DNA from 2 places in the Blautia sp. KLE_1732_HM_1032 genome. Region 2 is predicted to be linked to the other one. Evidence: predicted binding sites of a transcription regulator. Region 2 holds the regulator's gene; the other holds the start of a gene.

Region 1 (16,032 bases), 180 kb from region 2:
TGGAAATGCAACAACGGTAGATGATATTGTGGAGGATTTTAATGCACTTCTTGCAAACCTTCGTGATGCAGGACTCCTGGAAAGATAGTGAAATGATAAACACACGTTACTGTGCGGCTGCGTATTTTATGCAGCCGCTGCATATTCTCCATAAAAATATTTCATTGTAGCTTTCCGATGAAAGGTGCTATAATATTCTTATGTAAGTATGAACATGGGGGATGAAATCGTGAAAAAAAACAAGTATGAGATCGATATGTGTAATGGGTCGATCATGGACAAGCTGATTTCGTTTTCACTGCCGCTGATGCTGTCCGGTATCCTGCAGCTGATGTTCAATGCAGTGGATATCGTGGTAGTGGGACGTTTCAGCGGAAGTGAGGCGCTGGCGGCAGTAGGCTCCACTACCGCACTGATCAATGTGTTTACCAACCTTTTTATCGGGATTTCTCTTGGTGCCAATGTGCTGGCAGCCAGATTTTATGCTGCCGGTAAGGATGAAGAAATGTCAGAAACAGTACATACATCGATCCTGCTGGCTCTGATCAGCGGGATCATCATGGCAGTTCTGGGAGTGATCTTTGCCAGAATCTGCCTGGAACTGATGGATACACCGGACGATGTGATCGATCTTTCTACTCTTTATATGCGTATTTATTTCCTGGGAATGCCGTTTTTTATGCTGTATAACTATGGTGCGGCGATCCTGCGTGCTGTGGGAGATACCAAGCGGCCGCTGGTCTTTCTGATCATTTCCGGCTGTGCCAATGCGCTTTTGAATCTGTTTTTCGTGATCGTGTGTCATTTAAGCGTGGCCGGTGTGGGAATCGGAACGGTGATCTCTCAGCTGATCTCCTGCATTCTTGTCCTTCGGTGTCTGTATCAGACAGAGGGAAGCTATCAGCTGCGTTTTTCAAAACTGTCCATAAAGGGAGAGTACCTGAAGCAGATCTTCCAGGTGGGACTGCCTGCCGGGATCCAGAGTACAGTGATCAATTTTTCCAATGTACTTCTTCAGTCTTCTGTAAACTCCTTTGGTTCCATTGCTATGGCAGGATATACAGCAGCCAATAATATTTTTGGATTTCTGTATGTGTCCGTGAATTCGGTTACCCAGGCCTGCATGAGCTTTACCAGTCAGAATTATGGTGTGCGAAAACCGAAACGTATGGACCGGGTGCTTGTTGACTGTATGATCCTGTCCTTTGTCGTATCCTTTGCCATGGGCTGTGGTGCATACTTTTTCGGTCCGCAGCTTCTGAAGATCTATACGGAAGACCCTAAGGTTATCCAATGCGGAATGGAGATTCTTGCCTATACCACAGTTACCTATTTCCTCTGCGGACAGATGGATCTGTTTCCGGGAGCACTGCGCGGAATGGGACGCTCCGGTGTCCCCATGATCCTGTCTATTATCGGAACGGTCGGCCTTCGAATTGTGTGGATTTTCGGAATTTTCCCGGCTCACAGATCACTGAAAGTACTGTTTATTTCTTATCCGGCATCCTGGATCCTTACGATCATCATGCAGGTGACCTGTTTCTGGTTTGTAAGGCGGAAAGTTCACAGGCAGCTTCTGGGAGAGACTGCAGAATAAAAACGAATACACAGAATATCAGAAAAAGCGGATAGAATTCCGCTTTTCTGTGTTTACGGGGAAAATAAAACAGGTCAACTCATGTCCATTTTGCAAACAGGAGACATTGGAGCTGGAAAATAAAGAATATGGAGGAAACATGGAATTATTAAAACCTGATTATTACGACGAATTTACCTGTATTGCAGACAAATGCACCATCAGCTGCTGCAGGGAATGGAAGATCAACATAGATGATGAAACCTACAGAAACTGGAAAACCATCCAGCCGCCGTCAGAGGTGCCCGGACACAGAAGCTGCCTGCAGGCCTATACCATGAAAAAGGACGGCAGCCGGATCATGAAGATGACGGAAGAGCACGATTGTCCTTTTCTTGCAAAGAACAGACTGTGCTATCTGGTAAGTGCTTATGGGGATTCGATGCTTTCAGAGACCTGCCAGATTTTTCCAAGGGAGATCCATGAATTTCAGGATCATAAGGAAGCGACCATGATGCCCTGTTGCCCGGCTGTCCTGGACATCTGGAAGGGGAAGAAAAGAATCGCTTTTCCGGAAACTCCAAAAGAAAAGGAACAGCCGCTTTTTCTTGTGCGCCGGAAGGTTATGGATCTTATAATGGATCCTGAAAAAACACCGGAGGAAATCCTTCTTGAAAGTTTTTATGTTCTGAAGGAACTTCACTGGAACATGCCGCTTACCACAGAGCTTGTGGAAGATTATTTTTCAGAGAAAACGATTCGCCAACTGGAACATGCTATTAATGAAATAGAGCTGCCTGTTCTGGATACCATGGACGAATGCAATGAACTTTTGCAGGACCTGGCTGTAAATTACCGGAAAGAGGGACTTTACCGGAAATATCTGGAGCCGGTGATGGAACTTGCGGAGGAATTGTCCGAAGAATATGAGGAAAAGGAACTGGTGGAAGCCCGGGAGGATTTTTATCGGAAATTTCGTGTATATGAAGACCTTCTCCGGAGCTTTCTTGCCAACGAAGTATATTCAGATCTTCTGACACCGGAGGGAGATCTGGAAGATGCCCTGGTCCATATGCAGTGGATCGGTATGGAATATGCCACCATCCGCCAGGCTGTTTTTCTTCGGTGGCAGAAAGATGGACGGGGATCTCTTCCCTACGAAACACTCCGGGATTATATGGTAGTGATCTCCAGAATGACCGGATATGAGGAAGACGATATCCGGGAATATCTTGAGAACAGTTTTGAAGAGCTTCTGTGGGAGTGGGGATATTTTGCGCTGATCACAGGGAAATGACTTTATAACTTAAAGTTATATTAAGTATTAAAAATATACATTTTAATTATATGATGTTTTGTGTTAGAATATAGGACGAATAGGGCAGCGGAGGAATGACTGCCCTGAAATGGATAACGATCAGAAAGGAACTTGTTTTATGGATAAGGGAACAATTTTTAAATTTCATAATGACCTTGATACCGATCAGATCATTGCATCCCAGTATCTGCTTCTGCCGAATCTGGATGAAATGAAAGGCCACACATTTGAATCACTGGATCCGGATTTTTCCAAAAAGGTTAAACCGGGAGATTTTGTAGTTGGAGGAGAGAACTTCGGATGCGGATCCTCCAGAGAGCAGGCACCGGGTGTTCTTAAGGCACTTGGAGTAAAGGCAGTTATTGCGAAATCTTTTGCCCGTATTTTTTTCCGCAATGCCATTAATATCGGACTTCCGGCAATTGTCTGTAAGGATCTTCCGGATGCTGTGAAGACAGGAGATACCCTGGAGCTTCATATGTCCGAGGGAACTGCTGTTGCCAATGGTAAGACTTATTCCTGCACAAAACTGCCGGAATACATGCAGAATATACTGAATCAGGGCGGCCTTATCGCTTCTCTGAACCGTGAGGAGGAATAAGAGATGGGAATGACGATCGCAGAAAAAATCATCGCGGCAGCGGCTGGAGTGGACAGTGTAAAACCCGGAGATATCTATACAGTTCAGCTGGATCATCTGATGAGCAATGACGGAACCACACATCTGACTGTTGACATGTACAACAACAAATTAAAAAATCCACATATCGCAGATACAAAGAAACTGGTATTTATCGTAGACCATAACGTACCGTCTGACAGCCCGAAAACAGCGGCATCTCAGAAAAAGATGAGAGATTTTGCAAGAGAAAATAATATTGATTTCTGGGAAGGAAAGGGTGTCTGCCACCAGATCATGATCGAGAATTATGTCCGTCCGGGACAGTTGATCTTCGGTGCTGACAGCCATACCTGTTCCTACGGAGCACTTGGTGCTTTCGGTACCGGTGTAGGATGTACAGATTTCCTTTACGGAATGGTAACCGGAACTTCCTGGGTCATGGTTCCGGAAACCGTAAAATTTAACCTGACAGGGAAGCTTCCTGAGGGCGTTTACGCAAGAGATCTGATCCTTACCATTATCGGTGAGATCGGGGCAAACGGCTGCAACTATCAGGCAATGGAGTTTACCGGTGAGGGCGCCAGAACCTTAAGCATCAGCGACCGTATGGCACTTTGCAACATGGCTGTTGAGGCTGGTGCGAAGACAGGAATCTTTGAGGCTGATGATAAAGCTCTGGAATATCTGAAAGAGCATGGACGTGAGCCAAAAGCGGTATATCACAGCGATCCGGATGCTGTTTACGCAAGAGAGTATACCTTTGATCTTTCAAAAGTCCGTCCGGTTGTAGCGAAGCCAGACTTTGTTGACAATGTGGTTCCGGCTGAGGAAACCTGCGGCATCAAGATCAACGAAGCGTTCCTTGGCTCCTGCAATAACGGCCGTATTGAAGACCTCCGTGTAGGCGCAGAGGTGATCAAAGGCAAAAAAGTTGCAGAGGGAGTTCGTTTCCTGGTTGTTCCTGCAAGCCAGACCATCTATCGTCAGGCATTAAAGGAGGGGCTTATCGATATCTTCATGGAAGCAGGGGCTATTGTTATGAATCCGAACTGCAGTGTATGCTGGGGAAGCTGCCAGGGTGTTATCGGCGAGAATGAGGTCCTGATCAGCACAGGAACCCGTAATTTTAAGGGACGTGCAGGGCATCCGAGCTCCAAGGTTTACCTGGGATCTGCGGCAACAGTTACTGCATCTGCCGTTGCAGGTGAGATTGCAACTGCTGACAGAGTATAAGAGTTTCAGAAAAGATTTAAATAATATATTCAGAAATTATCAGAGGATGATCCGTTCCGGCGTGGGTTCTTATAACAGGGCAGACAGAAAACATTTGCCTGATGATACGGAACAGAATAAACAGGAGATATACATATGGAAGCATTTACAGGAAAAGTGTGGGTACTGGGCGATGATATTGACACCGATATCATCATTCCGACCGAGTATCTGGCGCTGAAAACCATTGACGATATGAAACAGTACGGATTCAGTCCCCTTCGCCCGGAGCTGGCAGGACAGATCCAGAAAGGTGACATTATTGTAGCAGGAAAGAACTTCGGCTGCGGTTCCTCCAGAGAGCAGGCACCGGAGATCATTAAAGCACTGGGCGTACAGTGTGTTATTGCGAAATCTTTTGCACGGATCTTTTTCCGCAACTCCATCAACAACGGCCTTCTTCTTATCGAACAGCCGGATCTTCACGACAATGTGAAAGAGGGAGATGAAGTTACAGTTGTGATGAACGAGCATGTAGACCATAACGGAAAACAGTACCCGATTGCTTCTCTTCCGGAGAATCTGATGGATATTATTCAGGCTGGCGGACTTGTAAAAGCCATGCGCAAACTGAACGGTCTGGACTAAGACGGAAAGGAGAGAAATAATGGGTGAGACGATCATTGAGAAAATTATCAGACATAACACAGGCAAAGCAGTAAAGCCTGGCGATATCGTGACGGTCAATGTTGACAGAGTGATGATCCATGATATCTTTATTCCGTTTGTAGCGGACAAATTTGAGGAGATGGGCTTTCAGAAGCTGTGGGATCCGGACAAGGTTGTTCTGATCTATGACCATCTTGTACCGGCAAGTCAGCAGGATGATACCAGACATTTCCATGTGGGAGATGCTTTTGCAGCTAAATATGGCATGAAAAACGTACACAGAAGTGACGGTATCTGTCATCAGCTTATGACTGAGGCAGGTTATGTTAAACCCGGTAATATTGTATTTGGTACAGACAGCCATACCACGACTTATGGATGTGTCGGTGCGTTTTCTTCCGGCATCGGTTACACAGAGATGGCCAGCATCCTGGGAACAGGAACCATGTGGATCAAGGTTCCGGAAACCATAAAGGTTGTGATCGACGGAGAACTTCCGGAGAATGTGATGTCCAAGGATATCATCCTCCGCCTGATTGGCGACCTTCGTGCAGATGGTGCAACTTATCGTGCACTGGAATTTTCCGGAAGCACCATTGAGAACATGTCTGTGGCAAGTCGTATGACCATGGCAAACATGGCGATCGAGGCAGGTGCAAAATGTGCACTTTTCACACCGGATGAGAAGACTGCCGCTTACTGTGAGACAGAGCTTGATGAGTTCCAGAAGAGTCTTGTAGGCGATGAGGATGCCGTTTATATGAAGACCATGACTTATAAGGCAGAGGATTTTGTACCGGTTATGGCTTGTCCGTCACAGGTGGACAAGATCCGTGATGTCAGCGAGCTTCAGGGTGAGACCATCGATCAGGTATTTATCGGTTCCTGTACAAACGGACGTCTGGAAGATCTGATGGCAGCAGCAGAAGTCCTGAAGGGCAAAAAAGTTGCAGACTTTGTAAAACTGATCGTAACTCCTGCAAGCCGCAAGATCTACCGTCAGGCCATTGAACTTGGTATTCTGGATACGCTTGCTGAGGCAGGTGCCATCATCACACATCCGGGATGCGGACTTTGCTGTGGAAGAACCGGCGGAATCCTGACAGACGGGGAGAAGGTTGTGGCAACCAACAACCGTAATTTCCTGGGACGTATGGGAACTTCCAAGGTTCAGATCTATCTGGCATCTCCGAAAACTGCAGCAGCCTGTGCGATCGCAGGTAAGATCGTAATGCCGGAATAAGCAGCAGAAGATCCGTTCGGAAATACTGCTGACAGAAACATAAAAAAGAAACGTATGAAAGGACAGATTTTCGCGAGGAGTGGCAGTCTGTCTTTTTTTACCGGATCAGAAGGATCCTGGATAAGTCATTTTTACAGAAAATGGGATTTATTGTATTATAATAACAGCCAGTGTGACAACATAACATATATTACATAAGACTCGAGGGATAAGGGTATGGAGAAAAGATCAACCATCAGTAAAAAGACACTGAAGATCATACTTGGAATCTGCATTGGCGTAACGATCCTGGCAGTGGCAGGGGTATTTGTCTATACATACTTGGCAGATCATAATACGCTGGGACGGAAGATTTCCATATGGGGAGTGAATGTTTCCGGACTGGATGCAAAGCAGGCAGAAGAAAAGATCACTGCGGAATTTGCAGATCGTCCGGTATCCTTTCAGGAAAATGATCAGGAAGTTTACAGTACAACTTTGAAAGAGCTGGGCTACAGTCTCAATGAAGAAGCCCTTCTGAGTAAGCTTACAGAAATTCAGAAACAGCGGGAAGAGAGCCGGAAGCTTTTTCCAAAGGAAGAAAATATAGAACCGGAATGTCAGATCGAGGAAGATGAGGAGCAGGAAAAGCAGGCTCTTGATCTTTCAAATTTCGGTACGGAAGAAAGAAAAGCTTCTATTGATGCAGCCATTCAGTACGATAAGGAGAAAAAAGAATTCACCCTTGTGAAACAGGTACAGGGGACGGAAATCGATCCGGATAAGCTGGAGACTACCGTGGACATAAATCTGAACGCAGCATTTGATACGGCTCTGCTTGGGGATACCATCACAGTACCGATCAACAAGCATGTGTATGTAAGTCCGACGGTCACTGTAACAGAGGATATGAAAAATAAGATTACAGACCTGAACAGCCAGCTGAAGAAATACCGCAGCAGTACAGTAACTTATACATTCGGAAGTGAAACGGCTGTTCTGGATTCCGATACGATCACATCCTGGCTGAAGGCTGAGGGGGAGACGCTGACTTTAGATGAAGAAGCCATTAAAGCCTACATCAGTGAGCTTGCCAACAAATACAATACCATTTATGTTCCCCGCACCTTTCATACATCTGCGGGAACGGATGTGACCATTGAGGGAAATGAGTACGGATACCGGATCGATCAGGACGGAGAATATGCTCAGCTTCTGGAAGACCTGAAAAGTGGTACTGCTGTAACAAGAGAGCCTGTTTACAGCAAAAAAGGATACCAGAGAAACGGAACAGACGATCTGGCAGGCAGTTACATAGAGGTCAGTCTGGATGCACAGCATTTGTGGCTGTATAAGGACGGATGCCTTGTGACGGAAACAGATATTGTCAGCGGTAAGCCGGTGAAGGGGCGTGAAACATATCGTGGTGCATGGCCGATCGCCTACAAGGCGAGTCCCTTTAACCTTACCAGCAATGAATATGGTTACGATGTAAAGGTTAATTACTGGATGCCTTTTGTCTACGGACAGGGACTTCATGATGCGTCCTGGCAGTCATCCTTTGGCGGGAACCGTTATAAAACCAACGGAAGCCACGGTTGCATCAATCTGCCTAAGGATCAGGCAGCACTGATCTATAACACCATTGATGCAGGTTATCCGATCATTATTTACTGATAGGAGCAAAAAAGCTTCGGAGAGATCCGGAGCTTTTTTTATGCCCGAAAATGAAAATTATCATGGAAGCAGGATCGTAAATGATAAGGTTTTTCAAAAGTACGTTAAAAAAAACACAAAAAAATATCGAAAAAGCCTTGTCGAAACAGAAATAACGTGATATGATGATCTCGGAAATCGAGCTAATACACTTCTTAATTGCGGAGGAAGAGTGTTTTTCTCTTTTATTTGGGTGCAAATTGATAAAAAAACTCAAATAAGTGTTAGTTGAGATTTCATTTTTTTATTCATGTATCGTTAAAAAAAAGACAATATATGAACAAGAATATCTACTATAAACGTCAGATTTTAGACTAAGAAAGGATAATGAAAGGTATGAAGTACAGTTATTATCCGGGTTGCACCCTGAGAACAAAGGCCAAAGATCTGGATGAGTATGCCAGAGCCAGTGCCACAGCCCTTGGGTTTGAGCTTGAGGAGATCGAGGACTGGCAGTGTTGTGGTGGTGTTTATCCGCTTGGCACAGACGAGATCGCCACAAAGCTTTCTTCCGTCCGTGCGTTAAACCAGGCAAAAGAAAAAGGCCAGGATCTGGTGACGATCTGTTCAGCCTGTCATCATGTGATCAAGCGTGTCAATGATGATATGAAAAATGTGGAAGATATCCGGACCAGAGCCAACAATTATATGCAGCTGGAAGCTCCCTATGAAGGAGAGACAACCGTTCTCCATTATCTGGAGGTTCTCCGGGACAGAGTCGGTTTTGATAAACTGAAAGAAAAAGTAGTAAATCCTTTTACCGGAAAGAAGATCGGAGCCTATTACGGATGTCTGCTTCTGAGACCTGGAAAGATCATGGCATTTGATGATCCGGAAAATCCAAGGATCATGGAGGATTTTATCCGTGCCCTTGGCGCTGAGCCTGTGATCTATCCTTACAGAAATGAATGCTGTGGAGGATATATATCCCTGAAAGAAAAAGAAATGTCACAGAATATGTGTGAAAAGATCGAAGAAAGTGCAGCCGGATTTGGCGCAGATATGCTGATCACTGCCTGTCCACTGTGCAAATATAATCTGAATAAAAATGCCGGAAACAGACTGCCGGTTTACTATTTTACAGAGCTTCTGGCAGAAGCCCTTGGCGTCAAAGAGGAGGTGGCAAAATGAGAGATAACCATTCTGCTGCGGAAAAAATAAAGGAGATCAGCGGGACCAATCCTCTGAAATGTATGAAGTGTGGCAAATGCTCTGCTACCTGCCCATCCTTTGACGAGATGGATATCAAGCCTCATCAGTTTGTGTCCTACGTGATCAATGAAAATATCGAAGCACTTGTAAATTCAGCATCCCTGTGGAAATGTCTTTCCTGTTTTGCCTGTGTGGAGCGCTGTCCGCGAGACGTAAAACCCGGAAAGATCATTGACGGGGCAAGACAGCTGGTTGTCCGGGAAAAAGGCGGAGACTATCTTTCACCAAATGAAATTCCGGAGCTTCTTGATCCGGAGCTTCCTCAGCAGCTGCTGGTAAGTGCATTCAGAAGATACAGGAGGTGAGAAAGTGCAGAGAATCGGTGTATTTGTCTGTCATTGCGGAAGTAATATTGCCGCTACGGTAGACGTAAAAAAAGTTGTGGAAGTCATAGCGAAAGAGCCGGGTGTTGTACACGCCGAGGATTACCAGTATATGTGTTCCGAGGCAGGTCAGTCCAGAATTCAGGAAGCCATCCGTGAAAAAAATCTCACAGGTGTGGTTGTCTGTTCCTGCTCCCCGCGTATGCATGAGACAACTTTCCGCAAAGCAGCGGAAAAAGCAGGCCTGAATCCATACATGGTGGAGATCGCAAACATCCGTGAGCACTGTTCCTGGATCCACAAGGATATGCAGGAGGCTACGGAGAAGGCCGTGATCCTTGCAAGAGCAGCAGTAGCAAAAGTCAATTTAAATGCTCCTCTTCAGCCGGGAGAAAGCCGCGTTACAAAGAGAGCACTGATCATCGGAGGCGGTATCGCCGGAATCCAGACAGCTCTTGATATTGCTGACGCAGGCTATGAAGTTGATATCGTGGAAAAAACGCCAAGTATCGGCGGAAGAATGTCACAGCTTGACAAAACCTTCCCTACTCTGGACTGTTCCGCATGTATCCTTACCCCGAAAATGGTGGAGGCTGCAGCCCACGAAAAGATCAATATCTATACATACAGTGAGGTGGAAAAGGTTTCCGGTTTCGTAGGAGATTTTACTGTTGATATCCGCAAAAAAGCACGCAGTGTCAACATGGACAAATGTACAGGCTGCGGTGTCTGTCAGGAGAAATGTCCGTCCAAAAAAATCCCTAACGAATTCAACAGAGGCCTGAACAACCGGACAGCCATCTACACGCCGTTTGCCCAGGCAATCCCAAATGTTCCGGTAATCGACCGGGAGCATTGCCTGAAATTCAAGACCGGTAAATGCGGTGTCTGTTCCAAGGTATGTCAGGCAGGAGCTGTTGATTATGATCAGCAGGACGAGATCGTGACACAGAAATACGGAGCTATCGTAGTGGCAACAGGATTTGATACCATCAAACTCGACCGGTATGATGAATACGCATACAGCCAGAGTAAAGACGTGATCACTTCCCTGGAACTGGAGCGTATCATGAATGCTGCAGGACCTACAAAAGGACATCTTGAGCGCCTTTCCGATGGAAAAGCACCGAAGGAGATCGTATTTATCCAGTGTGTTGGAAGCCGTTGCTCCGATGACCGTGGAAAGCCATACTGTTCCAAGATCTGCTGTATGTACACAGCTAAGCATGCCATGCTGATCCGTGATAAATATCCGGATACCAATGTGACGGTATTTTATATTGATGTCCGTACACCTGGTAAAAACTTCGATGAGTTTTACAGAAGAGCAGTTGAGCAGTATAGCGTAAACTACATCAAAGGTCAGGTAGGAAAAGTAATTCCGCAGCCGGATGGAACACTTCTTGTTCAGGGCTCGGATCTTCTTGATAATAAGCAGATCTTCAAGAAAGCAGATATGGTAGTTCTTGCAACAGCCATTGAGCCGAATCCGGATGTACGTAAGATTGCTACTATGCTTACTGCAAGTATTGACACCAACAATTTCCTTACAGAAGCCCATGCAAAGCTTCGTCCTGTAGAATCACCGACAGCAGGAATTTTCCTTTCCGGTGTATGCCAGGGACCAAAGGATATCCCGGAGACAGTTGCCCAGGCAGGAGCTGCGGCTGTAAAGGCCATAGGGCTTCTTGCAAAGGACAAGCTGACAACCAATCCATGTACGGCAAGATCCGACGAGCTTCTCTGTAACGGATGCTCTACCTGTGCAAATGTATGTCCTTACGGAGCGATTTCCTATGAGGAGAAACAGGTCAACGATCACGGTATCCGTGAGACAAGAAGAGTTGCGGTTGTCAATACAGCACTTTGCCAGGGCTGCGGTGCCTGCACAGTAGCCTGCCCGTCAGGAGCCATGGACCTTCAGGGCTTCTCCAACAGACAGATTATCGCGGAGGTGGATGCAATATGTCGATAGAAACAAAGGAAGAATTCAGACCAAAGATCGTGGCATTCTGCTGTAACTGGTGCAGCTACGCCGGAGCAGACCTTGCCGGAAGCAGCCGTTTGAGCTATCCGGCGGATGTAAAGATCATCCGTGTTCCATGTTCCTGCCGTGTCAATCCCATGTTCATCCTCCGTGCCTTTGAAAAAGGAGCCGATGGTGTGATCATGTGCGGATGTCATCCGGGAGACTGCCATTACAGTACCGGAAACTATTATGCAAGAAGACGTATGACACTTCTGTTTTCAATGCTGGATTATATTGGGGTGGAAAACGGAAGAACACGTGTGGAATGGGTATCTGCCGCAGAAGGCGTGAAATTTTCACAGACTATGAATGAGTTTGTTGAGAAGATCCATTCACTTGGTAAAAACGTGAGATTGGAGGATATAAGATGCAGGAGCTGATAAAACGTGCAAAAGAACTGCTTGCAGATGGCACGGTAGTCCGGGTTCTTGGGTGGAAAGCCGGAGATCTTGCCTTTAATCCGGAACCAGCCTATTTTGAAACACCGGAATCTCTGGAGGATTTTGTCTATGATGGATTTTGCGGTGCCAATTTAAGCAAATATATGATCGAAGCTTCCAAGCTGGAAGGAAAAACCATGGTCTGTCTGAAGCCCTGCGATACATATAGCTTTAACCAGCTTTTGAAAGAGCATCGTGTAGACAGAGAAAAAGCCTATATCGTAGGTGTTGGCTGTAAAGGAAAGCTGGATATTGAAAAGATCCGCAAAATGGGGATCAAGGGTATCCGGGGAATTTCCGGAGCAGAGATTACCGGAGATGCAGAGACATTGACTGTGGATACTGTTTACGGAGAAAAAACCTGTGCATACAAAGATGCCATGCTGGAACGCTGCCATGTATGTAAAGGAAAAGAGCATAAAATTTACGATGAACTGATCGGTGAGTCAAAGGAGACAAAGGACGCTGACCGTTTCGCAGAAGTTGAGAGGATCGAGGCAATGAGTCCGGAAGAAAAATTTGCATTCTGGCAGAGCGAGCTGAGTAAATGTATCCGCTGTAATGCCTGCCGTAATGTATGTCCGGCCTGCAGCTGCCGCAAATGCGTTTTTGACAGCAACAAGTTCGACAGCGCCCAGAAGGCAAATGTGGATTCCTTTGAGGAAAAGATGTTCCATGTGATTCGTGCCTTTCATGTAGCCGGAAGATGTACGGACTGTGGCGAGTGTAGCAGAGTCTGCCCGCAGGGAATTCCCCTTCATCTGTTTAACCGTAAGTTTATCAAGGATATTGATACGTTTTACGGTGAGTATCAGGCAGGCGAGGATGCGGAGTCAAAGGGTCCGCTTACCAGCTTTACCTTTGAGGATGTAGAGCCAGGGATCGTGGCAGAAAGGGGATAATGTATGTATAAGATCGCAGTAGAAAATTTGCCGGCATTATTCCGGAAAATTGCCGCAGACCAGGAATTATATTTACCGGTAAAGGTAAGTGAGCAGGTGAACTTCAAGGCATGGAGCGAGGATGCAGAAGTTTCCCTTGAAACACTGAAAACCGTGAAATCACCGAAGGATGCTTTCTTTCCGCAGAGTGAAAATCTCTATACCTGTAAAAAAGATGGGAAAAATATCAGCATTGAGCCTCAGGCACTGAAAGACCAGAATTTTGTCGTATTCGGAATGAGAGCCTGTGATGTACAGGGCGTGAAGGTTCTCGACAAGGTGTTTCTTGGGGATCCGGTGGATACTTTTTACCAGGCAAGAAGAGAACATGGAACTATCGTAGCTCTTGCCTGTCATGAACCGGAGGAAAGCTGCTTCTGTAAAGTATTTGGCATTGATGCCGCAGATCCGGAAGCAGATGTTGCAGCCTGGATCATCGAGGGAGAGCTTTTCTGGAAGCCTCTCACAGAAAAGGGAAATGCTCTGACAGAAACTGTGAAGGAGCTTTTGGCAGATGCTGATGAGACAAGGGTAGAAGAGGAAAAGAAGGCGATCCGTGATATTATCGAGCTTCTTCCATATACACATCTTTCACTGGAAGGATGGGCGCAGGAAGAATACATGGACCGTTTCAATTCTCCTGTATGGGAGAAACTGTACAAGCCTTGTCTTGCCTGCGGAACCTGTACCTTCGTATGTCCGACCTGTCAGTGTTATGACATCAAGGATTACGACACAGGGCACGGTGTTCACCGTTACCGCTGCTGGGATTCCTGCATGTATTCTGATTTTACCATGATGGCTCATGGAAACAACCGTACCAGCCAGATGCAGAGATTCCGTCAGAGATTTATGCATAAGCTTGTTTATTATCCGTTAAATAATGACGGTATGTTCTCCTGTGTTGGCTGTGGCCGCTGTGTGGAGAAATGTCCGGAATCTTTAAATATCGTAAAAGTCATCAAGGCCTTTGAAAAACAGGGAGGTGAAAAGAATGAGTGAATGTACCTGTCATAAGAATTATACACTGGATACGCTGATCCCCAAGGTTGGCGTGATCACAGATATCCGTCAGGAGACACCGGATGTAAAAACCTTCCGTGTGGAAGCTCCGGAGGGTGGAAAGCTTTTCGAGCATATGCCAGGACAGTGTGCCATGGTCTGTGCACCAGGCGTCAGTGAAGGTATGTTTTCCATTACTTCTTCTCCGACTGTAAAGGATTATCAGGAATTCAGCATCAAAAAATGCGGATCTCTTACTGATCATCTCCACAGCCTTCAGGTTGGAGATGAGATCGCAGTCCGCGGACCATACGGAAATCATTTTCCGGTGGAAGATAAGTTAAAGGGAAAAAATCTCCTGTTCATCGCAGGTGGAATCGGTCTGGCACCTCTTCGTTCCGTGATCAATTATGTGCTGGATAACCGTGAGGATTACGGAACAGTAGATATTCTCTATGGTTCCCGTTCCGCAGATGATCTGGTGCAGCTTAAGGAAATCCAGGAAGTATGGATGAAAACAGAAGGTGTAAATGTATATCTTACCATTGACCGCGAGCAGGAAGGCTGGGACGGTCATGTGGGATTTGTTCCGAATTATCTGAAGGAGATTGGTTTTGATACCAATAAGACCGCTCTGGTCTGCGGCCCGCCGATCATGATCAAATTCGTTCTGGCAGGACTGGAAGAGCTGGGCTTCTCCAGAGATCAGGTATATACCACACTGGAGCTTCGTATGAAATGCGGTGTCGGAAAATGCGGCCGCTGCAACATCGGAGACAAATACGTCTGCAAAGACGGCCCGGTATTCCGGTGCGATGAAATAGATGAATTGCCTAGTGAGTACTGATAAGCAAAAGAAAGGACTGGTAATCTCAAATGGAAAATAATATGGTAAACGTATATTTTTTCGGTAAAAAATACAGCGTTCCCGGTGATCTGACCATTATGACAGCTATGGAATATGCCGGTTATACATTAAAAAGAGGATGCGGCTGCAGACACGGATTCTGCGGTGCCTGCGCAACCATCTACAGGATCAAGGGACAGAATGAGCTAAAAACCTGTCTCGCCTGTCAGACACAGGTGCAGGAGGGAATGTATGTGGCAAGTATCCCGTTCTTCCCTACAGACAAGAGACTTTATAATATAGAAGATCTTAAGCCGAACCAGCAGGTAATGATGGAGCTCTATCCGGAAATCTACAGCTGCATCGGATGCAATGCCTGCACAAAGGCCTGTACACAGGACTTAAATGTCATGCAGTATATTGCATATGCACAGAGAGGCGAGCTTGAGAAATGTGCAGAGGAATCCTTTGACTGTGTAAGCTGCGGCTGCTGTTCCGTAAGATGTCCGGCAGGAATTTCCCATCCGATGGTAGGCCTTCTGGCAAGACGTCTCACCGGTAAATATATCGCACCGAAAAGTGAACATCTGGAGAAACGTGTGGAAGAGATCCATGAGGGCAAATTTGATGATATGATCGAGAAGATCATGCAGAAGCCGATCACAGAGATGCAGGAACTTTACAACAGCAGAGAAATCGAGAAGTAGGAGGGCGTAAAACATGTATGCACCATATCCAGAAAATATGATGGAATCCATCAAAAAGGTAGAGGCTACAAGAGCAGAGCGTATGGCAACAGAGCCAAGACGTCTGAGTGCAGATGAGAAAGATGCTCTTCTCAAAAAATTCCATCCGGATTATAACCCGGATGCATTTGCAGAGATCAAGGTAGGACCGAACAAG
Region 2 (16,032 bases):
AAGGAGTATTTTGCAGGCAAAGAGTTCATGACCACACCGATGAAAAAAGAGGTAGACCGCTGTGTACTTGCTTTTGACGAGGCAAAAAAAGGAAAAACCGTTTCCATGATCTGTAGTGGTGACGCCGGTGTCTATGGCATGGCAGGTCTGATGTATGAGGTGGGAGAAAACTATCCTGATGTGGAGCTGACCATTATCCCGGGTGTGACAGCAGCCACAGGCGGCGCCGCAGTGCTGGGTGCACCGCTGATCCATGATTTCTGCCTGATCAGCTTAAGTGATCTTCTGACTCCGTGGGAGAAGATCGAGGCAAGGCTTCTGGCAGCAGCACAGGCGGATTTTGTGGTATGCCTTTACAATCCGTCCAGCAGAAAACGTAAGGATTATCTTCAGAAGGCCTGTGATCTGATGATGAAATACAAGTCTCCGGATACTGTCTGCGGCACGGTTGCCCAGATCGCACGTGACGGCGAGACTGCACAGGTCATGACACTGAAGGAGCTCCGTGATACAGAAGTGGATATGTTTACTACCGTATTTGTGGGAAATTCACAGACTAAGAATGTAAACGGCAAGATGGTAACACCAAGGGGATATAAGAATGTATAAAGCCATTGTTTTTGCAGGAACCACCGAGGGCTATGCACTCTGTGAGTTCCTTGCGGAAAATCATGTTCCGGTCTATGCCTGTGCAGCTACGGAATATGGCGGCTCCCTTCTGAAGGAAAATGAATTTCTCCATGTCAGCGCCGGAAGGCTGAAAATCGAAGATATGGAGGAGCTTTTCCAAAGGGAAGCGCCGGAGATCGTTCTGGACGCCACTCATCCCTATGCAGCAGAGGTGACAAAAAATATCCGGACTGCCTGTGAGAACGGAAGCATCCGATATCAGCGTGTCCTTCGCCCGGAGGGGGAGAAGAACAGGGAAGCCATCTATGTGGAAAGCACGGAGAAGGCGGCAGAGCTTCTTTCCGGTACAGAGGGGAACATTTTTCTTACCACAGGAAGCAAGGAGCTGTCTAAATTTACAGTGATCCCGGATTACCAGGAGAGGCTTTTTGCCCGGGTGCTGTCCATCCCTTCCGTGATCAGCTCCTGCGCGGAGCTGGGGATCGAAGGAAAGCATCTCATCGGTATGCAGGGGCCATTTTCCACAGAGATCAACGAAGCCATGCTTCGACAGTTTCAGTGCAGCTATCTGGTCACCAAGGATACCGGTCTGGCAGGTGGATTCCCGGAAAAGATGGAGGCTTGTCAGCGCTGCGGCGTCACACCTGTGATCATCGGAAGACCATTGCAGGAGGAGGGGCTGTCCCTGCCGGAAGCAAGGGTATTTCTGGCAAAGCTGTTCGGCCTTACCCTGTCACAGAGGGTTTCTCTTGTAGGCATCGGCATGGGTGCGGAAAAAACCCTGACTTTGGAAGGAAAGAAGGCCTTTGATGAGGCGGAGCTTCTGATCGGTGCAAAGCGTATGACAGATGCTGTACAGAGGCCGGGGCAGATGGTTCTCCATGAGTACCGCAGTGATAAGATCGTGGAGTATATCAAGACACATCCACAGTACCGTACCGTAGCCATTGCCCTTTCCGGCGATGTGGGCTTCTACAGCGGTGCAAGGAAGCTGATCGATCTTCTGGATGGCGATGTCCAGGTGATCTGCGGGATTTCTTCCGTTGTTTATTTTATGGCGAAGATCGGTCTTTCCTGGGATGATGCCAGGATCGTCAGCGCTCATGGAAGAGACTGCAATCTGATTGCCCTGATCCGGCATAACCCCAAGGTTTTTTCCATTCTGGGAACAGAGGATGGGGTAGCTCGTCTGGCTTCTCGTCTGGTTGCGTATGGAATGGGTGATGTGACCCTTTATGTGGGCGAAAATCTTTCCTACGAAAATGAAAAGATCTTTCATGCCAGTGCGGCAGAGCTTACAGAATACCGGGGTGATGCGTTAAGCGTGGTAACTGCGTGCAATGAAAACGCAGTACCTTTGCCCGCAGTTCACGGGATCTGTGATGAGGAATTTCTTCGTGGGAAGGCGCCTATGACAAAGGAAGAGGTGCGTACGGTTTCTCTGTCCAAGCTTCGTCTTCAGGAGGATTCTGTCTGCTATGATGTGGGAGCGGGCACAGGCTCGGTTTCTGTTGAGATGGCGCTTCGTGCCTGGAAGGGTCAGGTCTATGCCATCGAGAAAAAGGAAGATGCCCTTGCTCTTCTGAAGGAGAACAGGCGGAAATTTGCCACAGACAATCTGGAGATCGTGCCTGGTACTGCACCGGAAGCGATGGTGGAACTACCTGTTCCGACACATGCCTTTATCGGCGGGTCTTCCGGAAACATGAACGAGATCATCCGGCTTCTTCTGGATAAAAATCCGGGAGTACGGATCGTGATCAATTGCATCACTCTGGAGACGGTGACGGAAGCCATGAATGCCATACGAGATTTCAGCCTGACGGATGTGGATATCGTACAGCTGTCTGCGGCAAGATCCAAATCTATCGGAAGGTATCATATGATGATGGGTGAGAATCCGATCTATATCATTTCCTGCAGCGGAAGAGGGGAGGAGATTTAGGTGAAGGTCTCGAGAATACTTCTTGCGGCAGGTGCCAGCGGAAGCGGAAAAACCCTGATCACCTGCGGGCTGCTTCAGGCGCTGGTGAACCGTGGCCTTAAGGTGGCTTCTTTTAAATGCGGCCCGGATTACATAGATCCTATGTTCCACAGCCGTGTGATCGGTACAAGATCCCGAAACCTGGATACGTTTTTTACAGATGGAGACAGAACCCGGTATCTTCTGGCAAAGAACGCATCGGACTGTGAGATCGCAGTGATGGAGGGAGTCATGGGGTATTATGACGGTGTAGGAGGGATCACCTCCAGAGCCAGCGCCTATGATCTGGCCTCCACCACAGATACACCGGTGATCCTGATCGTAAACAGCCGTGGCATGAGTGTTTCCCTGGCTGCCTATGTAAAGGGCTTTCTGGAATACAAAAAGGATAGTCATATCTGCGGCGTGATCTTTAACCAGATGTCTCCCATGCTGTATCCCAGGATGAAGAAGCTTCTGGAAGAGGAGCTTTCCGTAAAGGTGCTGGGATATGTTCCGAAGGTGGAGGACTGTGTGATCGAAAGCCGTCATCTGGGGCTGGTGCTTCCGGAGGAGATCCCGGAGCTGAAAAGCCGTCTGCAGAAGCTTTCCGAGGTACTGGAGAAAACCCTGGATATCGATGGGATCCTGGAGCTTGCAGGGGAAGCACCGGAGCTTGCGGCACCAGAGACGGAAATGCTGATACAGAAGGATACTGCCTTCGGATACCGTACAGAGGAAAAGGTGCGGATCGGTGTGGCGGATGATGAAGCCTTCTGCTTTTTCTATGCGGATAATTTAAATCTTCTGGAGCAGATGGGAGCGGAGCTAGTACGTTTTTCACCCATTCATGACAGAGAGCTTCCGGAGGATCTGGACGGGCTTCTTTTAAGCGGCGGTTACCCGGAATTAAACGGGGAGGCGCTGGAAGAAAATCAGGAAATGTGCACCCGGATCCGGGAAGTCATCCTGGACGGAATGCCTTGTCTGGCAGAATGTGGCGGATTCATGTATCTTCATCAGGAGATGGAGGATATGGAAGGAAAGCAGCGCAGAGTCTGCGGGGTGATCCCTGGAAGGGCTTACCGGACACCGAAGCTGAACCGGTTCGGCTATATCACCCTTACGGAAAAACAGGATACCGGACTTGGTGAGATCCCGGCTCATGAATTCCATTACTTTGATTCCACAGATTGCGGAGAGGATTTTCATGCGGCAAAGCCGGCATCTAAAAGAGGATGGGATTGTATCCATGACCGGGGCAGGCTGATGGCAGGATTTCCGCATCTTTATTATTACGGAAATCCCAGGGTTCCGGCACGCTTTCTGAAGAACGCACTGGAATATAAGAAGGAACGGAGGCAGAAAAAAGATGCTGAAATATAGTCTTCCTGCACTGGCCATAGGATTTGTGCTGGATCTTCTGATCGGAGATCCCAGATGGCTTTATCATCCGATCTGTGTCATCGGCAATCTGATTGCAGTGCTGGAAAAGGTGATCCGGAAGATTTTTCCGAAAAATCACGGCGGTGAGCTGACAGGAGGCTTTCTGATCGTAGTGCTTGTCTGTCTGTTCAGCGGCGGGGTGCCGCTTCTGGTGCTTTATTATCTTTACCGGTATCTGCCGGTGGCCGGATTTGTGCTGGAGGTTTTCTGGTGCTATCAGCTTCTTGCCACCCGTTCCCTGAAAGATGAGAGTATGAAGGTTTATGACCGGCTGAAAAACGGAACTCTGGACGAGGCACGCTATGCGGTGTCCATGATCGTAGGCCGTGATACCAGAGAGCTTACGGAAACCGGCGTGACAAAGGCTGCCGTGGAAACCGTTGCGGAAAATGCATCCGACGGCGTGATCGCCCCCATGCTTTATATGGCTATCGGCGGGGTGCCGCTGATGTTTTTGTATAAGGGTATCAATACCATGGATTCCATGCTTGGATATAAAAATGACAAATATCTTTATTTCGGCCGTATTGCGGCAAAGCTGGATGATGTGGCCAATTATATCCCTGCCAGGATCTCCGGATGGCTGATGGTGGCAGGAACTGTTTTTACAGGAATGGATACAAAAAATGCGGCAAAGATCTACAAACGTGACCGGAGAAATCATGCAAGCCCCAACTCTGCTCAGACAGAGGCTGCCATGGCCGGAGCGCTGGATGTACAGCTTGCGGGAAATGCATATTATTTCGGGAAATTATATGAAAAACCCACGATCGGGGATCCGATCCGCCCGGTGGAGCCGGAGGATATCAAAAGAGCTAACCGGCTGATGTACGCGGCATCCATACTGGGTGTGGTTGTATTTGGACTGCTCAGTGCGGGGATCCGGTTCGGGTTATTAAGGTAACAATAAATACAGACAGGAGAATGACCAATGACAAAACACATACATGGAGGAGACGTATATAAACATAAAGACTGCCTGGATTTTTCGGCAAATCTGAATCCTTTGGGAACACCGGAAAGTGTGAAGCAGGCCATTATCCACAGTCTGGATCATATTGCACAGTATCCCCAGGTGGGATGCGGCGTTCTCAGGGAAAGGATCGCAGAATCGGAAGGGGTAAAAGCGGAAGAGGTAATATGCGGTAACGGAGCAGCAGAAGTGATCTTTACGCTCTGTCATGCAGTAAAGCCAAAGCGGGCTCTGATCCCGGCGCCTACTTTTGCGGAATACGGACAGGCTCTGGCCAGCACTGGCTGTGAGCTGGAATATTACATGCTGACGGAAAATGACGGTTTTGTGCTCAGTGAAGCATATCTGGATATCCTCCATAAGGGACTGGATATGGCTTTCTTATGTAACCCCAACAATCCTACCGGCATGCTGATCCCCCACAGGCTTCTGAAAAGGATCCTGGAAAAATGCAGAAAGCTGGATATCCTGCTGGTGGTAGATGAATGTTTCCTTGATTTTGTAAAGGAACCGGAAGAGTATTCTCTGAAGCATTCTCTTTCCGGGTTCAATAATCTTTTTATCCTGAAAGCATTTACAAAAAGATATGCCATGGCCGGTGTGCGGCTGGGCTATGGCCTCTGTTCTGACAGAAAGCTGATGGAAAGGATGGAGCTCTGCGTTCAGCCATGGAATGTTTCCACCATGGCCCAGGCAGCCGGGCTCCAGGCACTTACAGAGACGGAATATGTAGAGGAGGGAAGACAGCTTGTTTTTCGGGAGGCACAGTGGCTAAAGGATGAGCTGGTCCGCATTGGGTATAAAGTATTTCCGTCGGAAGCAAATTATATTTTCTTTAAAGGACCGGAGGAGCTCTTTGACTTCTGTCTGCGCAAGCGGATCCTGATCCGTGACTGCAGCAATTATCCGGGTCTTACAAAGGGGTATTACCGGATCGCGGTAAAGCGCCATGAAGAAAATGTAAAACTGATCGAAGTACTTGAGGGAGGTATATTATGGCAAAAGCAATAATGGTACAGGGAACCATGTCCAATGCCGGAAAAAGCCTGCTGGCTGCGGGACTTTGCAGGATCTTTAAGCAGGATGGATATCGTGTGGCTCCTTTTAAATCACAAAATATGGCACTGAATTCCTTTATCACAGAGGATGGTCTTGAGATGGGACGGGCTCAGGTCATGCAGGCAGAGGCAGCCGGGATCCGGCCGTCTGTCCTGATGAATCCCATTCTTCTGAAGCCTACCAATGATGTAGGCTCCCAGGTGATCGTAAACGGAGAGGTTCTTGGAACCATGAGTGCCAGGGATTATTTCAAATATAAGAAGACCCTGGTTCCGGATGTGATGAAGGCGTACAACGCTCTTGCAGCGGAAAACGATATCATTGTCATCGAAGGTGCGGGAAGTCCTGCCGAGATCAATCTCAAGGATGAGGATATTGTAAATATGGGTATGGCAAAGATGGCCAAGGCACCGGTCCTTCTTGTGGGAGATATTGACCGTGGAGGTGTTTTTGCCCAGCTGATCGGTACGGTGGAGCTTCTGGAGGACGATGAGAAAGCTATGGTAAAGGGGCTGATCATCAACAAATTCCGCGGAGATAAGACTATTCTGGACCCTGGTGTTGTCATGCTTGAGGAAAGAAGCGGGATCCCGGTGGTGGGTGTGGCGCCTTATCTGGATATCCAGGTGGAGGATGAGGACAGCCTGACGGAGCGTTTTGACCGGAAGCAGGAAGCCGGTGTCATTGATATCGCAGTGGTCCGTACACCAAGGATTTCCAACTTTACGGATTTTAATCCTTTTGAGAGCATTCCCGGAGTTTCTCTCCGCTATGTAAAACACCCGAGAGATCTTCACTCTCCGGATATGATCATCCTTCCTGGAACCAAGAACACCATGGGTGATCTGATCTGGATGCGGGAAAGCGGAATGGAGGCAGCGGTTCTCAAGGAAGCCTCCAGAGGCAAGCTGATCTTTGGTGTCTGCGGCGGCTATCAGATGCTGGGCGAGACCTTAAGCGATCCTCATGGCGTTGAAAATGGCGGTTCCATGAAAGGAATGGGACTTCTTCCCATGGAAACGGTATTTGCCGAAAAGAAAACCAGGACCAGGGTGCAGGGGCATTTCGGTCAGCTGTCCGGTGTGTTTGCTCCTCTTTCCGGTGCGGAAATCGAGGGCTATGAGATCCATATGGGCGAAAGCATCCTGAAGGACAATGCAGGAACAGCCACGAAGATCACAGACAGCGTCAGCGGTAAGAAAAAAGAAGAGGGTGCTTTTGCGGGAAATGTGTGCGGAACCTATATCCACGGCGTTTTCGATAAGGAAGCATCTGCAGAGGCGATCATCCGCGTGATCGGCGAGAAAAAAGGTATTGATGTGGAAAATATGACAGGCGTGGATTTTGCGGCATTTAAGGAACAGCAGTATGATATCCTGGCTGCAGAGCTGCGGAAGCATCTGGATATGAAAAAAATCTATGAGATACTGGAAAACGGGATTACGGAGGAAGAATAGAAATGAAAGTTGAGCTTGAAAATGTAAAACCCATGGAGATTGAAAAAAGAAGCTTTGAGATCATCACAGAAGAGCTGGGGGATACTCCCCTGATCCCGGGAACAGAGCTGATCGTAAAACGCTGCATCCACACAAGCGCAGATTTTGATTATGCAAAAAATCTCTGCTTCTCGGAGGGGGCAGTGGAAATGGCCATGGACGCCATCCGCAACGGTGCCTGTATCGTCACAGATACCCAGATGGCAAAGGCCGGGATCAACAAGCGTGCACTTGCCCGCTACGGCGGTGAGGCTTACTGCTTCATGTCCGATGAGGATGTGGCTGCCCTTGCAAAAAAGAACGGGACTACCAGAGCCACAGCCAGCATGGACAAGGCAGCAGAGATGGATAAAAAGCTGATCTTTGCCATTGGAAACGCACCTACCGCACTGGTACGTCTTTATGAGCTTATTGAGAATGGAAAGCTTTCTCCTGAGCTGATCATCGGTGTGCCGGTAGGCTTTGTGAATGTTGTGCAGTCCAAGGAGCTGATCATGCACGCAGATGTGCCTTATATTGTGGCAAAAGGACGCAAGGGTGGAAGCAATATTGCTGCGTGCATTGTAAATGCCCTGCTCTACATGATCGATAACCGGAGAGATTAGGAGTCGGTAACCTCCTTCAGAAGCTGACAGGCAGGCAGAAAATCCTTGGATGGAATGGAGGAGCAGGAGAGGACCAGGGTGACCTCGGCTCCGTTTTCTCTGAGAACCTCCAGTCCCAGACCACGGTTCCGGGCTCTGTCTGTCAGTTCACTGCCTGTGAGAGAACAGGGAAGAGTAAGGGCAAGGCTGGTTCCTGCGGCTCCTGTTTGGATCTGGCAGTCCTGGCCGAAGGTTTCCCGGACAGCCTGGGAAAGAGCCTTCAGCTTCTGGGAATAAAGGCGGCGGAGCTTTCTTGTCTGGGAAGCCAGATGCCCGTCGCGGATAAACTGGCAGAGCGCGATCTGTTCTGCCTTGGAAGCAGTCTGATTATAAAAGGCTGCTTTTTTTGTATATTTTTCCCGGAGAGAGCGTGGCAGTACCATGAAGCTGACACGGATGGAGGGCAGCAGCAGCCTGGAAAAGGAACCGATATAGACAACGTTTTCACCACCTGCAAGACCGAAAAGTGAAGGCGTTGGCTTCTGGAAATAAACAAATTCGTTTTCGAAATCATCCTCAATGATCAGATGGTCATTGATCTCTGCATGACGGATCAGCTCCAGGCGTCGTTTTACCGGCATGATCTCGCCCCATTTCGTCATGTGAGCAGGAGAAACATAGATCACATCGCAGCTTTTGTCCCGGTAATGGACATCAAAGCCGTAATCCTGAAAGATGGTGCTGCATGTGGTGAAGGACGGTGTGGGGAACGAAACGGTTTTCCGTTCATGGATCAGAGGGCAGAGGATCTGGAGAAGGGGCTGGAGACCGGCCCCTACTACAATGTCATCCGGGGAGCAGATCACATTTCTGCGTTCCCGGATATAGTCTGCGAGAACCTCCCGGAAATCGCTTTCGCCCTGTGGTTCGCCATAAGAAAGCATACGGTCGCCCTGGCGGAGGGCACTTTTGATGTAACGCTGCCACAGATCAAAACGGAAGCTTTCCCGGTCAACACCGGAAGAGGCAAAATCATAAAGGCAGGGCGTGATATCCTTATCCTGTTTTTCGGGGGTAAGCAGATGCTGCTTGGAAGCAATGCCGGTGACATAATAGCCGCTCTGTGCCCTGGCGATGATATAGCCGTCTGCTGCCAGCAGAAGATAGGCATTTTCGATGGTGGTACGGCTCAGCTTCAGCTCCTGGGCGCATTTGCGGAGGGAGGGCATTTTGCTTCCGGGAAGGAGACGGCCTTCCAGAATCAGCTTCCGGTAATAGTGATAAACCTCCAGATAAAGGTGTTCTTTTTTGTGTTCAGCGGATATATTTAACATAAGTATGATGATTTCCTTCCAAAAATGATTGCGTAAACCTGACAGTTCATTCTATAATATTACAGAAAAAAACTCAAGACTGGAGAATTACCATGAAAAAAATAGCAGTGATCAATGATCTTTCCGGGCTGGGGAAATGTTCACTGACAGCAGCGATCCCGGTGATCTCGGTGATGGGAGTCCAGGCGTGTCCACTTCCCACCGCTGTTTTAAGCAACCAGACCGGTTATGAAAGTTATTTCTGTGAGGATTTCACAGAGCATATGGAACCATATATGGAGCAGTGGAAAAAAAGAGGATTTTTCCCGGATGGGATCTATACAGGATTTCTTTCTGACGATAAGCAGGCAGACAGGATCCTGAAATTTATGGATGCGTTTGCAGGGAAGGATACTCTGATCCTTACAGATCCGGTGATGGGGGATGACGGCGCGGTTTATCCGATCTATACAGAAGAGCTTCGCAGCCGGTTCTGCGAACTGACACGTCGTTCCTATGTGATCACACCGAACCTTACGGAAGCCCTCCTTCTTCTCTACGGAAAAGAAAAAATGGAGGAGATCTGGAATAAACTGCAAAAGGTATCAGAGGCCCGGCGGATGGAAGAGATCCGGGAGATCGGGTGCGGACTTGCCCGGAAATTTTCACTTCCTGCCGTTGTGATCACCGGAGTGGATCACAGGGAGGAGGGGCAGCCTCTGAAAATGGGAAATCTTGTCCTGGAAAACGGAAACAGCTCCTGGGTATTTGCAGAGAAATCCGGCGGAAGCTATTCCGGGACAGGAGATCTTTTTGCATCCGTGCTCAGTGCAGGGCTGGTAAAAAGATATTCCATGAAAACCTGTGCAGAGCTGGCCGTGGATTTTATCTCGGCATCGATCCGCGATGCGGTGGAGGAAGGAACAGACCGTAACGATGGTGTATGCTTTGAACAGCATCTCGGCATGCTGCTTCCATAAAAACATAAGGGGATAAAAAAAAGCTGACCGTCAGGCCAGCTCTTCCCATTTTTCATAAAGCTCTTCCAGTTCTTCAGCGATGGCTGCTTTTTCGCGGCTCAGCTTTGTACATTCCGCTACATTGGTGCAGACATCCGGAAGGACCATGGTTTCGTCGATCTCGCTGTCTCTTGTTTCCAGCTCTTCGATACGGGCTTCGACTTTTTTCAGCTCGGCTTCCCGTTTTCGTTTCTTTGCCTGTTCTTCCTTCATCTGCTGCCAGGAAAGCTTGTTCTCGGAAACCGCTTTTTCTTCTGTAGGTGCCTCCGGAGAAGTGCTTCCCGGTGCATAGGTACTGGTCAGCTCCTCCTTCTTTTCCAGATAGTAATCATAATCACCGATGTAATTTACCACTGCTTGGTTTGTCAGCTCCATGATCCTGGTCGCAGTCTGATTGATAAAGTAACGGTCATGGGATACATAAAGGACTGTACCGGTGTAGCTGACTAGTGCTTCCTCCAAGATCTCCTTGGAAGCAATATCCAGATGGTTGGTAGGCTCGTCAAGGATCAGGAAGTTGGCTTCGGAAAGCATCAGCTTTGCAAGGGAAACACGGCCTCTTTCTCCACCGGAAAGTGCGGAGATTTCCTTGAAAACATCATCTCCGGTAAAGAGAAATGCGGCAAGCATATTTCGGATCTCGGTCTCTGCGAGAGTCGGATAAGTATCGGAGATCTCCTGGAAAATCGTTTTGTCCATATGCAGAACATGATGTTCCTGATCGTAATAACCGATCTGCACCTTGGAACCAAGGGAAAATTTGCCGGCATCTGCCTCAATAAGACCGTTGATGATCTTCAGCATGGTGGTCTTTCCGGTTCCGTTGTTTCCGATCAGTGCCACACGCTCGCCGCGTTTGATATCAAAGGAGATATCGGAGAACAGGGTCTGTCCCGGAAAGGCCTTGGAAAGCGCTTCCACGTGGAGCACATCGTTTCCGCTTAACACCCGTGGTTCCAGCGAGATACGCATCCGGTCCTGGAGCTCAAGAGGTTTTTCAATTCTCTGTACACGGTCCAGCATTTTTTCACGGCTTTCCGCACGTTTGATGGATTTTTCACGGTTAAAGGATTTCAGCTTGGCGATAACGGCTTCCTGATGCTTGATATCCCGCTGCTGATTTAAGTATGCCTTGTACTGTGCGTCACGAAGCTGAGCCTTCTTGAGAGCATAGGCAGAGTAGTTGCCGCTGTATACGCGGGTCTGTCCGGCTTCGATCTCAATGACCTTGGTGACCACCTTATCCAGAAAATAACGGTCATGGGAGACGATAAAAACAGCTCCCGGATAATTCAGAAGATAAGTTTCCAGCCAGGAGATGCTTTCCATATCCAGGTGATTGGTTGGCTCATCCAGAAGCAGGATATCCGGCTTGGAAAGAAGCATCTTGCCCAGCGCCACGCGGGTTTTCTGACCGCCGGAAAGAGTTTCAATCTGCTTGTCATAATCTTCCTCCGTGAAGCCGAGACCCTTTAAGACACCGGTCAGCTCACTTTTGTAAGCGTATCCGTTCTCCAGCTCAAACTGATGGGTCAGGCGGGTATAGGTTTCCATCAGACGGTTCAGCTCATCACCGGTCACCGTGTTCATTTCCTGTTCCATATTGCGGATACGGCGTTCCATATCGATGATGTGCTGCTTGGTGGTAAGAAGCTCTTCGTAGATGGTATGATGTCCGTGGATATCCTGGTACTGGGCAAGATAGCCGATATTTTTATCCCGGGCAAGCACCACGGTACCGGAATCAGCAGAAAGCTCCTGCATGATGATACGCAGCAGTGTGGTCTTTCCTGCACCGTTGCAGCCGATCAGAGCAGCCTTTTCACGGTCTTCAATGTGAAAGGATGCATCATTTAAAATTACTTTTTCGCCAAAGGCCTTGCATATATTCTGACATGATAAAATCATAAAAACTGTCCTCCTGTATAAAGAATCACCCCTGTTTATGTCTGAACAGGGAAAAATCCTCCACCTATTATAACGGAAACTGCCGGGATTTCAAAGAAAAAATCAATTATTAGAAAAAATATAAAGAAATTTGTACAGAATAGACAACTTTAATTGACAGGAAAATGTCAATTCGTTATAATTAACCTAGTGTAAGGTAAGGAGGAAAACTATCGTGGAGACAAAACAAATCTCGAAAGCGGTGATTAAGCGTCTGCCACGCTATTACCGCTACTTAGGAGAGCTGATGGAAGATAATGTAGAACGTATTTCTTCCAATGAATTAAGTAAGAAGATGCATACCACAGCTTCTCAGATCCGTCAGGATCTTAATAATTTTGGCGGTTTTGGGCAGCAGGGGTATGGCTATAATGTACACTATCTTTATACAGAGATCGGTAAGATCCTGGGACTGGATACCGTTCATCCGATGATCATCCTGGGTGCCGGTAATCTGGGACAGGCACTTGCCAATTATGTGGATTTTGAGAAGCGCGGGTTCAGGCTGGTTGGTATCTTTGACGTAAATCCTGTGCTTGAGGGCATCGCAGTCCGTGGACTTGAGATCCAAATGCTCAGTGAGCTTCCGTTTTTCCTGAGAGAGAATAACGTGGAGATCGCGATTCTGACACTTCCCAAGAATAAAGCCAAGGAAATGGCGGATATCCTGGTGGAGAACGGGATCAAGGCAATCTGGAATTTTGCACATCTCGATCTTGAGACACCGGATGATGTGATCGTAGAGAACGTTCATCTTTCCGAGAGTCTGATGACACTGTCTTATAATCTCAGTAAATACAGGCAGGAACATGTGGATAAGTAAGAATTGTTAAGCTGCCGGAAACGGCAGCTTTCTCTATGACAGAGGGGAGGCAGAAGACAGAATGAAGAAGCTTGTTACCTGCAAAGAAATGAAGGATCTGGACTCCACAACGATCCGTGAGATCGGAGTTCCCTCCGAGGTTCTGATGGAGCGGGCAGCACTGAAGGTGGTAGAGGAAACAGAAAAGTATCTCCAGAAGGACGAAAGGATCCTGGTAGTCTGCGGAAGCGGAAATAATGGCGGTGACGGTATCGCTGTTGCCAGATTGTTCCATCTGAAGGGGATCCGGGTAGAGTTTTATATGGTCGGAAACAAAGATAAAATGACCAGAGAGACTGCTCTTCAGTATAAGATCGCTTCCGGTTATCGTGTCCCGGAGGTGAATAACCCGCAGTGGAGTGAATATACTACTATAGTAGATGCCGTGTTTGGGGTAGGCCTGACGCGTCCGATCGAGGGGCATTATGCTGATATCATCCATGAGATGAACAGTGCGAGGGCCAAAAAGATCGCAGTTGACATCCCGTCAGGAGTGAACGGAGATACTGGCCTGGAAATGGGAATTGCCTTCAGCGCCGATCTGACTGTCACATTTGCCTACCGGAAAAGAGGTCTTTGCTTTTATCCGGGAAGACTGTATGCAGGAAGGATCGTTACCGCCGATATCGGGATCTATGAGCAAGAAGCTGTGACTGCATCTGCCGCCTGTCTGGAAAATAAAGATCTGAAGCTGTTTCCGGAACGTGATCCCGGCGGAAACAAGGGTACCTTCGGAAAAGTGCTCTTTGTGACCGGAAGTGAGGGAATGTGCGGAGCCGCTTATTTAAGCGCCAGTGCAGCACTTCGTGCCGGTGCGGGAATGGTAAAGATCCAGACTGTGGAAGCCAACAGGATCCCACTGCAGATACTCCTTCCGGAGGCTATGGTCTGCAGCCGCTTTGATCAGGAATCCAATGAACAGCTTCTATCCTGGTGTGATGTGATCGTGATCGGACCGGGACTTGGAACATCAGTGGCCAGCCGTGAGAGAGAACAGTGGTTTCTCACGGCGGCTGCCCGGGAGAAAAAGCCGCTGATCCTGGATGCGGACGGCCTGAACCTTCTGGCTGCACATCCACAGTGGTATCAGTATCTGGGAGAGCATGTAGTCCTGACACCGCATATCGGAGAAATGAGCCGGCTCAGTGGCAGAACGATCCAGGAGATCCAGCATGAGATCGCAGATATTGCACTGAAATGTGCTGCGGAAACAGGCTCTGTGTGCGTATTGAAGGATGCATGTACGGTGATCGCAGATGAGAAAAGCCAGATGTATCTGAATCTTTCCGGTAATTCCGGAATGGCAACTGCAGGAAGCGGAGATGTGCTTTCCGGGATCCTGGCAGCAGTGTTATGTATGTATCTGAAAACGGAGGAACAGCCTCCCATGGTTTTAAAGGCCGCGTTAGGTGTTTATCTTCACGGACTTTGCGGTGATCTTGCAGCCGCTGAAAAAGGAAAGCGCAGTATGCTGGCAGGAGATATCATAGAATATCTGCCCAAGGCATTAGCTATAGGTGAAGAGGAGTCGGAATTATGAAAAAATACGAGAGAGTAAAAGCACTGGTATCACTGGATGCCATTGCCCACAATTTTGAGGAAATGCATAAAAATGTCAAAGAAGGGACAAAGATCATCGCTGTGATCAAGGCGGACGGTTATGGCCATGGTGCCAGAGCTATTGCCCGTCTGATCCAGGACTATGACTATATCTGGGGATTTGCAACAGCTACTGCAGAGGAGGCACTGGAACTTCGGCATGCAGGGATCACCAAGCCTGTCCTGATCCTTGGCCTTGTATTTGAGGAATATTATGAGGAACTTGCAGCCAATGATATCCGAATCACCATATCGGATCTTAATACAGCGGCAGAATATGCAAAAGCAGGTGCACGCATTGGAAAAAATGTACATATTCATCTGGCTCTGGATACGGGAATGACAAGGATCGGATATGCGGATATTCCGGAAAATGCAGTAAAGATCGAAAAAATCTCAAAAATCCCGAATCTGGTGATCGAGGGAATGTTTACCCATTTTGCCAGGGCGGATGAGACCGACCGTTCTCCTGCACTGGTGCAGCTGGACCGTTATCTTCGTTTTGCAGAGCTTCTGGAAAAAAGAGGTGTTCATATTCCGGTACGTCACTGCTCCAACAGTGCAGGTATCATCCGTGTTCCGGAAGCAAATCTCAATGTTGTTCGTGCCGGCATCACCATTTACGGTATTTATCCGTCAGAGGAGGTAGAACGTGATATTGTGAAGCTGACACCTGCAATGGAGCTGAAAAGTCATGTATCCTATGTGAAAAATGTGGAACGTGGAACAGCGGTAAGCTATGGAGGAACGTTTGTTACAGAACGCTTTACCAGAATGGCAACGATCCCCGTAGGTTATGCAGATGGCTATCCGAGACAGCTTTCCAATAAGGGCTGGGTCCTGATCCGGGGCAAAAAAGCTCCGATCCTCGGACGGGTCTGCATGGATCAGTTTATGGTTGATGTCACAGATATCCCGGAGGTGAAGGCCGGGGACGAGGTCACCCTGATGGGAAGAGATGGAGAGGAATTTATCAGTGTGGAGACACTGGGAGATCTTTCCGGAAGATTTTCCTATGAATTTGTCTGCGGGATCAGTAAACGTGTTCCGCGGGTTTATATCAAAGACGGTAAGGAATGCGGAGAAGAGGAGAGCTTTTTCCAGTAGATCCGTAAATACCCGGATCCGGAAAACGTCGGGT

Evidence for each region. The regulator Rex, encoded in region 2, represses fermentation and respiration genes when NADH is low (regulators of the CRP and FNR family bind a similar motif). The targets are predictions, from matches to a motif close to ATTGTTAANTANTTAACAAT.
Region 1: a site for Rex is predicted at 8,590-8,609, ahead of NQ489_RS11000 (CoB--CoM heterodisulfide reductase iron-sulfur subunit B family protein). Genes of this name have one in related genera too.

What each region holds. Positions count from the first base shown of each region.
Region 1 is NZ_CP102266.1:2,284,413-2,300,444, reverse strand. It holds gene NQ489_RS17970 (collagen-like protein) at 1-88, shown strand, start outside; gene NQ489_RS11035 (MATE family efflux transporter) at 215-1,597, shown strand; gene fliB (flagellin lysine-N-methylase) at 1,737-2,873, shown strand; gene NQ489_RS11025 (LeuD/DmdB family oxidoreductase small subunit) at 3,013-3,495, shown strand; gene NQ489_RS11020 (3-isopropylmalate dehydratase large subunit) at 3,499-4,749, shown strand; gene NQ489_RS11015 (LeuD/DmdB family oxidoreductase small subunit) at 4,885-5,376, shown strand; gene NQ489_RS11010 (3-isopropylmalate dehydratase large subunit) at 5,396-6,640, shown strand; gene NQ489_RS11005 (L,D-transpeptidase family protein) at 6,857-8,296, shown strand; gene NQ489_RS11000 (CoB--CoM heterodisulfide reductase iron-sulfur subunit B family protein) at 8,672-9,466, shown strand; gene NQ489_RS10995 (4Fe-4S dicluster domain-containing protein) at 9,463-9,852, shown strand; gene NQ489_RS10990 (CoB--CoM heterodisulfide reductase iron-sulfur subunit A family protein) at 9,857-11,845, shown strand; gene NQ489_RS10985 (hydrogenase iron-sulfur subunit) at 11,836-12,279, shown strand; gene NQ489_RS10980 (4Fe-4S dicluster domain-containing protein) at 12,267-13,241, shown strand; gene NQ489_RS10975 (4Fe-4S dicluster domain-containing protein) at 13,245-14,282, shown strand; gene NQ489_RS10970 (FAD/NAD(P)-binding protein) at 14,275-15,129, shown strand; gene NQ489_RS10965 (2Fe-2S iron-sulfur cluster-binding protein) at 15,159-15,836, shown strand; gene NQ489_RS10960 (FAD-dependent oxidoreductase) at 15,850-16,032, shown strand, end outside.
Region 2 is NZ_CP102266.1:2,102,085-2,118,116, reverse strand. It holds gene cobJ (precorrin-3B C(17)-methyltransferase) at 1-609, shown strand, start outside; gene NQ489_RS10145 (bifunctional cobalt-precorrin-7 (C(5))-methyltransferase/cobalt-precorrin-6B (C(15))-methyltransferase) at 602-2,575, shown strand; gene NQ489_RS10140 (cobyrinate a,c-diamide synthase) at 2,576-3,979, shown strand; gene cbiB (adenosylcobinamide-phosphate synthase CbiB) at 3,966-4,943, shown strand; gene cobD (threonine-phosphate decarboxylase CobD) at 4,971-6,023, shown strand; gene NQ489_RS10125 (cobyric acid synthase) at 6,008-7,528, shown strand; gene NQ489_RS10120 (precorrin-8X methylmutase) at 7,531-8,172, shown strand; gene pdxR (MocR-like pyridoxine biosynthesis transcription factor PdxR) at 8,169-9,485, opposite strand; gene NQ489_RS10110 (pyridoxamine kinase) at 9,578-10,444, shown strand; gene NQ489_RS10105 (ABC-F family ATP-binding cassette domain-containing protein) at 10,475-12,391, opposite strand; gene NQ489_RS10100 (redox-sensing transcriptional repressor Rex) at 12,606-13,253, shown strand; gene NQ489_RS10095 (bifunctional ADP-dependent NAD(P)H-hydrate dehydratase/NAD(P)H-hydrate epimerase) at 13,315-14,832, shown strand; gene alr (alanine racemase) at 14,829-15,998, shown strand.